DNA from 2 places in the Pseudonocardia hierapolitana genome. Region 2 is predicted to be linked to the other one. Evidence: riboswitches for the same ligand, from Rfam matches in the RefSeq annotation. Region 2 holds a riboswitch; the other holds the start of a gene.
The links. A riboswitch is a leader RNA that binds a small molecule or an ion and turns the genes downstream of it on or off. The one in region 2 is predicted to bind thiamine pyrophosphate.
Positions count from the first base shown of each region.

Region 1: linked by a shared signal. The riboswitch ahead of thiO (glycine oxidase ThiO) and the one ahead of FHX44_RS29050 (ABC transporter substrate-binding protein) in region 2 are both predicted to bind thiamine pyrophosphate.

Region 1 is NZ_VIWU01000001.1:3,989,365-3,993,765, reverse strand. Features, by position in the region: gene FHX44_RS19150 (Gmad2 immunoglobulin-like domain-containing protein) at 1-568, opposite strand, end outside; gene thiG (thiazole synthase) at 720-1,487, opposite strand; gene thiS (sulfur carrier protein ThiS) at 1,484-1,684, opposite strand; gene thiO (glycine oxidase ThiO) at 1,688-2,869, opposite strand; TPP riboswitch at 2,859-2,968, opposite strand; gene thiE (thiamine phosphate synthase) at 3,091-3,759, shown strand; gene FHX44_RS19125 (hypothetical protein) at 3,769-4,053, opposite strand; gene FHX44_RS19120 (hypothetical protein) at 4,266-4,401, shown strand, end outside.
Region 2 is NZ_VIWU01000001.1:6,084,692-6,089,092, reverse strand. Features, by position in the region: gene FHX44_RS29060 (ABC transporter ATP-binding protein) at 1-117, opposite strand, end outside; gene FHX44_RS29055 (ABC transporter permease) at 110-1,006, opposite strand; gene FHX44_RS29050 (ABC transporter substrate-binding protein) at 981-2,000, opposite strand; TPP riboswitch at 1,991-2,104, opposite strand; gene FHX44_RS29045 (phosphodiesterase) at 2,171-2,839, opposite strand; gene FHX44_RS29040 (cytochrome d ubiquinol oxidase subunit II) at 2,878-3,876, opposite strand; gene FHX44_RS29035 (cytochrome ubiquinol oxidase subunit I) at 3,873-4,401, opposite strand, start outside.

The DNA.
Region 1 (4,401 bases), 2.1 Mb from region 2:
GCCCGACCGGCGCCGTGAGGTCCACGGCGCCCCAGAGGTCGTGCGCGGGAGCACCGTCGACGAGGAGCCGGACCGGGTCGGTCGACTGCAACGCGCCCTGCACCGTGAACACCAGCTGCTGCACGGTGACCTCGGCGAGCTCGGTGCCCATCCGCGTCGGCCCGACACCGCCGAGGTCGACGACGATCGCACCGCCCTCCCGGTGAACCGGTTCCCGCAGGGCGGAGCCGGGCGGCCAGTAGGTCCGGTAGTCGGGATCGGCACCGGTCGGGCCCGCGAGCATCTCGCGCACCGCGGCGCTCGCCGGGTCGCTCGTGACGACGGAGTGGAACTCCCGCTGCAGCCGGAAGCCCGCAGGCGTCTCGGCGACGTAGTAGACGGGCACCGCGACCCGCTCCCCCGCATCGGGCGTGCTCGTCGACGACGGCGCCAGCGACGGCGATGTACTGGGAGCGGCGCTGGTGGACGTCTCGGGCGTTCCGGACGAGGGCACCACGGGCTCCGCCGTCGGGCCGCCGCACCCGGCCACCAGCGTGAGAAGGACGAGCGCCCACATCTGCCGGGCCATCCGACCACCTCCGGCCCCAGGTTGACGCGTGCCGGTCCGCGCGACCGTCCGGCACGCCGAACCCACTCGGGTGCGCTCGCACCATCCGACGAACGGCGCGTTCGTCGGTACCTTTCCGACGAACGCGCCGTTCGTCGGAACGGTGCTCGGCTCAGGCGTCGACCGCGGGGGACGAGGCCTGGGCCCAGTAGCGGCGGGGGATGCGGCCCGCGAGGCGGGCGGCTCGGCCGGCCTCCACCGCGAGGCGCATCGCGTGGGCCATCCGCTCCGGGTCGCCCGCGCGCGTGACGGCGGTGGCGAGCAGCACCGCGTCGCAGCCCAGCTCCATCGCCTGCGCGGCTTCGGACGCCGTGCCGATGCCCGCGTCCAGCACGACCGGCACACCGGCCTGCTCGACGATCATCTCGATGTTGTGCGGGTTGCGGATGCCCAGGCCGGTGCCGATCGGCGAGCCGAGCGGCATGACGGCCGCGCACCCGACGCCTTCGAGCTTGCGCGCGAGGACCGGGTCGTCGTTGGTGTAGGGCAGCACGGTGAAGCCGTCGTCGACCAGCTGCTCCGCGGCGTCCAGCAGCTCGATCGGGTCGGGCAGCAGCGTGCGCTCGTCGGCGACCACCTCGAGCTTGACGAGGTCGGTCTCCAGGGCCTCCCGGGCGAGCCGAGCGGTGAGCACGGCCTCGGCGGCGGTGCGGCAGCCCGCGGTGTTGGGGAGGACCTCGATCCCGAGGCGGCGCAGCAGGTCGATCACCCCGGTGCCGGTGACGGCGTCGATCCGGCGCATGGCCACGGTGGTGAGGGCCGTGCCGGACGCCACCAGTGCCCGTTCGAGGATCTCCAGGTTCGAGGCCCCGCCCGTGCCCATGATCAGCCGGGACGGGATCTTGCGGTCGCCCACGAGAAGCGATTCGTCCATGGTCATCCTCCCTGCACCGCCGTCAGCACCTCCACGCGCGCCCCGTCGCCGAGCGCGACGGACGCCCAGTCGGCCCGTGGCACGACCTCTCCGTCGACCGCGACCGCGATCCCGCTCTCGGGAACCCCGAGCGCGACGAGCGCGTCGCGCACGCGCGCGCCGTCGGTGAGCTCACGCTCCTCACCGTTGATCCACACCTGCACGTGCTACCTCCTGGCGAACCGCGGGGGATGGAAGCCGGCGGAGCTTGCGGAGCCGGCGGGGCGGGTCAGAACAGCTCGGGACGGATCAGCGGCGCGGACGGGGTCGGCGACGGGTTCGCCGCGCAGCAACGCGACCACGGCGTCGGCGGTGACGGGCGCGAGCAGCATCCCGTTGCGGTGGTGTCCGGTGGCCACGAGCAGGCCGTCAGGGCCGAGCGCGCCGATCAGGGGCAGGTTGTCCGGGCTGCCGGGGCGCAGCCCCGCGGCGCTCTCCACCAGCGCGTACTCGGCGATGCCGGGCAGGATCCGCTCGGCGTCGCGCAGCAGGTCGCGCACCCCGCCGACGGTGACCTCGGTGTCGAATCCCTGCTCCGCCTGGGTGGCCCCGATGACCAGCCCGCCGTCGTCGCGGGGGACGACGTAGACCGGGCGGCCGTCCACGAGCGCGCGCACCGTGCGGCGCGGCGGCGGGAAGGCGCCCGCGCGGTGCGCGATGCGGAGGATCTCGCCCTTGACCGGGCGCACCATGCCGTCGAGCACCGGGTGCAGGGCACCCGAGTGCGCGCCCGCGGCGACCAGCACGGTGTCCGCCTCGACGTCCCCGCCGTCCGTGCGGACACCGGTGACCCGCGTGCCGTCGTCGACGATCGCACGGGCCGCGCGCTCGACGACCCGGACGCCGGCCCGCTCGGCGGCGGTGCGCAGGGCGGCGAGCAGCACCCGGTTGTCGACGGCGAGGTCGCCGGGCACGGACAGGCCACCGCGCACGTCCGGGCCCAGCGCGGGCTCCAGGCGGCGCAGCTCGCGGCCCGAGAGCCGCTCGACGTCGCGGCCGAGGCGGCCGAGGAAGTCCGCGAGCGTGTCCAGCTCGGCGCGGTCGCCGGAGCCGGTGGCCGCGACGACCGTGCCGTCGGTCCGCAGCCCGGCAGGCTGCCCGGCGGCCGCCTCCAGCTCGGCGGCGAACCCGGGCCAGCGCCGCACCGCGGCCTCGCCGAGCTCCAGCAGCTCCTCCTCGCCCGGCCACGCCTCCGTGACGGGCGCGAGCATGCCGCCCGCCACCCACGAGGCCCCGGAGGCGGGAGCCGGGTCGAGCACGGTGACCCGCAGGCCGGACGCGGCCGCACGCCATGCACAGGACAGGCCGATCACGCCTGCACCGATCACCGTCAACGAGTTCGACATCATCTCCGCTCCCTGCGCCGGCATGACCCGGATCAGGTTCGACGGTCGGGATCTGTTCCGATCCCCTCTCAGCCCGCCGTACGGGCTCCCGTGCGTCACCTGCCATTCAGCCTACGCCGTATCGATTGCCTCCGCTTCGCTCCGGCTTGTGAGCGGGCCCTCTGAGGAGCGCTCGCTCGGCGGACTGTCTCCCCTGATCCCAAGGCCGCGTATGGTCGGACGACGTGCCTGGCTTCGACGGCGCCACCGCGCGCAAGCGACTCGACGACGCCCGCCTCTACCTCTGCACCGGCGCCCGCCGCCGCACCGGCGACCTCGCGGAGTTCGCCGACGCGGCCCTCGCAGGCGGGGTCGACATCATCCAGCTGCGGGACAAGGGGCCGGACGGCCCCCTCGAAGCCCGCGACGAGCTCGCCGCGCTGGAGGTGCTCGCCGAGGCGTGCGCCCGCCACAGCGCCCTGCTCGCCGTGAACGACCGGGCCGACGTGGCCCTCGCGGCCGGTGCCGACGTCCTGCACCTGGGCCAGGACGACCTGCCCGTTCGGTGGGCCCGGGAGGTCGTGGGCGACGAGGTGGTGATCGGGCGCTCGTCGCACAGCCCGGAGGAGACCGCCGTCGCCGCCGACGAACCGGGGGTGGACTACTTCTGCGTCGGCCCCTGCTGGCCGACCCCCACGAAGCCCGGCCGCCCGGCCCCCGGCCTCGACCTGGTGCGCACCGTGGCCGGCCGGGCGCCGTCCCGACCCTGGTTCGCGATCGGCGGCATCGACCACTCCCGGCTCGACGAGGTGCTCGCCGCGGGCGCGGAGCGCATCGTGGTGGTGCGCGCGATCACCGAGGCGGAGGACCCGCGCGCCGCGGCGGCGGCGTTCGCGACGAAGCTGCGTCGCTGACCGGAGCGGTCACCGGGACCGCAGCGCCCGGCGGCCCGCCCACCGCGCCCGGTACCAGCGGATCATCCACAGCCAGCCCGGCTGGTCGCCCCGCGCGCGCCTGCGGCTGCCCGCCGCCGGCCTGCGAGTGCTGCGGTGGCTCGTCGTTCCGCTCACGCGGTCGATGGGCGGACCGGGCAGGACCGCGTTGTCACCCACGTCGCCGACGAGTACCCAGCCGGAGCCGGCCTGCAAGCCGGACCGCTGCCAGACCCGTTGTCCTGGTGCCGTACCCGTCACCGCGGCGGAGTTCACGGGTACGAGGATGTCCCATCGGGGCGGCGGAGTCGTCACGGCTCGCGGGCATCTTCACTACCGGCTGGCTGCAGTGCCCGCATGGGGGCGCGCGGGCCCGAGACCCGGCGCGGCGCCCTCACCAGGGCGGATCTCGTCGTGCCGGACCGGGCACGGTCGGCGTTCGCGAGCTGTAAGGATCACGCGGCCGTTCCGGCGGATAGCGTCCTCCCGTGCCGAGCACAGTCCGGGGACCGCGGGTCTCCGGGACCGCTGCCGATCTCGCCGCCGTGCTCGGGGCGGCGCTGGTCGTGGCGGTCGCGGCCATGGCCGGGCGGGCGCTGCTGGCGGGCGGGGTGGACATCTTCC
Region 2 (4,401 bases):
CCCGATCACCGAGACGAACTCGCCGGGCGCCACGTCGAACTCGACGCCGTCCAGCACGGGCAGCGGGCCGGGGAAGGCCTTGTGCAGGCCGTCCAGGACGAGCTTGCTGTCAGCCACGGTGCCACCAGGGGATCACGAGCCGCTCCACGGCGTAGGTCAGCAGGAACAGCGCCACCGACAGCAGGGCCGTGACCAGCACGGCGGCGAGCACGAGGTCGGTGCGGAAGGAGTTCTTCTGCAGGCTCATGAAGATCCCCAGCCCGGCCGTCGCGCCGACGTACTCGGCGAAGATCGCCCCCGTGACGGCGTAGGTGATGCCGATGCGCAGCGCGGTGAAGAACCGGGGCATGGCGCCGGGCAGCCGCACGTAGCGGAACTGCTGCCAGCGCGAGGCGCCCATGCTGCGCAGCAGGTTGGTGGCCTGGCGGTCGGTGGCCGCGAACCCCTCGATGAGCCCGACCGTGATCGGGAAGAACGTGACGAGGGCGATCACCACGACCTTCGGGAACATGCCGAACCCGAACCAGATGATCAGCAGCGGGGCGATCGCGATGATCGGCAGCGTCTGGGAGGCGACGAGGAGCGGGGTGAGCGCCCGGCGCAGCCACGGCGAGAAGTCGACCGCGATCGCGATCGCCCAGCCCAGCGCCAGCGACACCGCGAACCCGACCGCGGTGACCTGCAGCGTCGGCACCGTGTTCGCCCAGATCTGGTCGCGGAACGCCCAGCCCTGCTCCAGCACTCGCAGTGGCGAGGGCAGCACCTGCGGCCGCACCTCGGCGGCCGTCACGTACCACTGCCACCCGGCGAGACCTGCCGCGACGAGCACCAGCGGCGGCGCCACCCGCCCCCACACCCGCGAGTCCCGCACCTCGACCCGGCGAGTCCCGCGTTTCGACGGGGCGAGTCCCGCGTCTCCGCCCGGCGAGCCGGGCGTCTCGACCCGGCGGGGGTTGCGATCGAGCACGGCGAGCTCGGGCTCAGGCGGGCGATGCGAGGTAGTCATTGCTGAACCAGGTGGCGAAGTCGGGGCGTTGGGTCAACGGCGCCCCGTCAGGGCCCGTGAGGGCGCCGGAGTCGAACACCCACCCCGAGTACCCCGCCCACTTCTCGGGCGTCTGGGTGCCGACGCGGCCGTTCTCGTCGCGCAGGAACCGCTCGGCGAGCATGTGCTGGCTGCGCGTCACGAGCTCCGGTTCGGCGAACGCACCGGGGTTGGCGTCGATGAGGAGCTGGGCCGCGCGGTCCGGGTCGTCGGCAGCGAGCTGGTATCCGCGCTGCGCCGCCTGCACGAACTTCGCCGCGAGGTCGGGATGCGCGGTGAGCCACGGCGAGTTGCCGATGAGCAGCACGTTGTAGGCGTCCGGAAACCCGTAGTCGGTGTAGGAGAACGTCTTCAGCGGCTGCCCGCGCAGCTCCGCCTCGATGCCCTCCCAGGCGACGAACGGCTCGGTGAAGTCGACCTCTCCCGCGTAGAGCGCCTCGTACGCGGCCGTTCCCAGCACGACCGTGCGGAACGTGCCCGTGCCGCCCGCGTCCTGGATGACGGCCCGCATCTTGGGTTCCTCGTACGCGGCGCCGAACCCGCCGTACGTCTTGCCGTCCAGGTCGCGCGGCGAGGTGATGTCGGCGCGGTCGGCCCGCACCGCGATCTGCGTGGCCCAGTGCTGGAGCACGGCCATCACGGACGTGATGTCGGCGCCCGCCGCCTTCGAGAACGTGAACGAGTCCTGGAAGCTGATGCCGAACTCGGCCGCGCCGGACGACACGAGCGTGTCCGGCGAGGTGTTGTTGTACGGCAGGAACTGCACGTCGAGGCCTGCCTCGCGGAACCAGCCCTCCTGCTGGGCCACGAACAGGCCGGTGTGGTTGGTGTTCGGCGTCCAGTCGAGGGCCACGCGGATCGTCGGGGTCCCGCTCCCCCCGCCACAGCCGGCCAGCAGCAGGGCCAGCACCGCCCCGATGGCGGCCAGGATCCGGGGTGCGCGTACGGGTTTCACCAGTTCCTCCCTACGCCGGTACTAACCGGGTCAGGTGCGAACGGTCGGCGGCCGGTCCTGCCGCCCTCTCAGCCTCGGATCGCGAGGCTCCCGTGGGTCGGGAGGAGGATACGTCCTGCGTCCCCCTCCGCGCAGTCGTGCTCCTCACGCGGGACGAGCGCCGCCCGGCGCTACGGCTCCGAGGGGGGCCTGCGGTGCAGGTCGTCGCGGGCGGCGCCGCGTCCCCGGCGCGAGCCGGTGTAGGCCCACACGCGCAGCCGGCGCAGCGGCGCGGCCGGGCGGAGCTGCGGGTGGGCGTTGAGCACGGGGTCGAACGCCACCGGATCGCCGGTGTGCGGCGCCACCAGCACGAGCCGCCCGACCGGGCGCGGAGCGCCACCGCGCTCGCGTTCTGTGACGGTGAAGGCCATCGGGGTGGCGGCGGCCGGGTCGGCCGCCGCCGCAGGCGCCTCGGGATCGAGGCCGAGCACCACCCGGGCGCCGGCCGCGGTGTAGGGCAGCAGCGTGGTGTACGGCCGCCGTCCCCACCCGGTGGACGGAACCAGCAGCCGCCTGCGGCCACTGGTGAACAGCACGTCGAGCACGTGCCCGCCCACCTCAGTCCGGAGGGCGACGCCGAGGAGGTCGGGGAGCGCCCCGGGCGTGCCCACTCCCTTCGACAGCCGCACGAGCGCGGGGCGCTCGCCGGTGCCGCCGAGCGCGGTGGCGGTGGCGGACTCGCGTTCGGTGAGCGCGACGCGCCCGTCGAACAGCGTCCCGCGGGGGTGGAAGGCCGGGGCGCGCCGCCACCGCGCGAGCCGCGCGAAAGCGGCCGCGACCAGCTGAGGGAGACCGGGCACGACGGGAGCGTTCCCGTGAAGGCGCCGGGGGAACCGGATCAGCCCGCCGCCCGCTCCCGCTGGAACAGCAGGAACAGGAAGACCAGCGACGGCACCAGCAGCACGGAGCCGATCCCGAGGACCCACAGCACCGCCACGAGCACGGCCGGGTCCCCGGCCGCGGCGGCGACGGTCAGCCCGGGCAGCATGGTCGGGTACTGCGCGATCCCCCAACCCCAGATCACGGCGGCGACGGCCAGCGCGGCGGTGATCCGGACCGGCACGTAGCGCCGCGCCGCCAGCAGTCCGAGGGACGCGGCGCCCGCGACCACGCTGAGCACCGCGAGGGGCAGGGCGCGGCCGGTCAGCCCGGCGACGAGGCCGGGCGCGTCGACCCGGACCACCAGCGGCGCCGCCACGGTCGCGGCGCCGACGAGCACCCCGGTCGCGAGCGCCCGCACGCGGAAGGCTTCGGCCAGCTCCTCGTCCCCGGCCCGCCGGGCGTCGGCGCACAAGTAGACGGCCGCGAGATAGGCGCACGCCCCGACGGCGAGCACACCGGTAGTGACCGACGTGGGGTTCCACCAGCTCGCGACGATGTCCCCGGCGCCGATCCCGGGCGGCACCCGGGCGGAGGCGACGGCACCGGCGATCGTGCCGAGGAAGAACGGGGTGACGACCGACGAGAACGCGAACGCGGCACCGAACACGCGGCGCAGCCACAGCTCCTCGATCGCCTTGCGGAACGCGAAGGCCGCCCCGCGGGCGATGATGCCCAGCGCGGCGAGGGTGAGCGGGATGTAGAGCGTGGCGGCGAACGGGGCGAACGCCTCCGGGAACGCCGTCCAGAACAGGGTGATCACGAAGATCAGCCACACGTGGTTCGCCTCCCACACCGGGCCGATCGAGTGCTCGATGAGGTCGCGCTGCGGACGGCCGCGTTCGGCGCCGCCCGCGAGCAGGTCCCACAGGCCTGCGCCGAAGTCGGCGCCGCCGAGCAGCGCGTACAGGGTGAGCCCGATCCAGAGGGTCACGAGCAGGACGTCCGCGGCGGTCACCGGGCGCCCGCCCGTTCCTGCGGGGCCACGGGACCGCGGCGGGCCAGGCGGCGCAGGACGGCGACCGTCGCGACCGTCAGGACGGCGTAGACGGCCAGCACGGTCAGCAGGCCGGCGACGAGACCGGGGTGCGGGTTGACCGCGTCGCGGGTGAGCAGCACGCCGTAGACGACCCATGGCTGGCGGCCGACCTCGGTGACGACCCAGCCGGCCTCCAGGGCGAGCGCCGCGGCCGGGCCGGCGAGCACGGCGGCGCGCAGGAACCATGGCGAACGGGGCAGTTCCCGGCGGCGCCACCACGACCACGCGAGCCACGCGCCGAGTGCGACCAGCGCGAACCCGATCGCGACCATGACCTGGAAGCTCCAGTGCACGATGTTCACCGGCGGCCGAAGCTCGGGTGGGGCTTGGTCGAGGCCGAGGACGACCGCGTTCGGGTCCCAGTGCGCGAGCAGCGAGAGCGCGTTCGGGATCTCCAGTGCGTAGCGGAGCTCGCCGTCGACGAAGACCCCGCCGAGCGAGAGC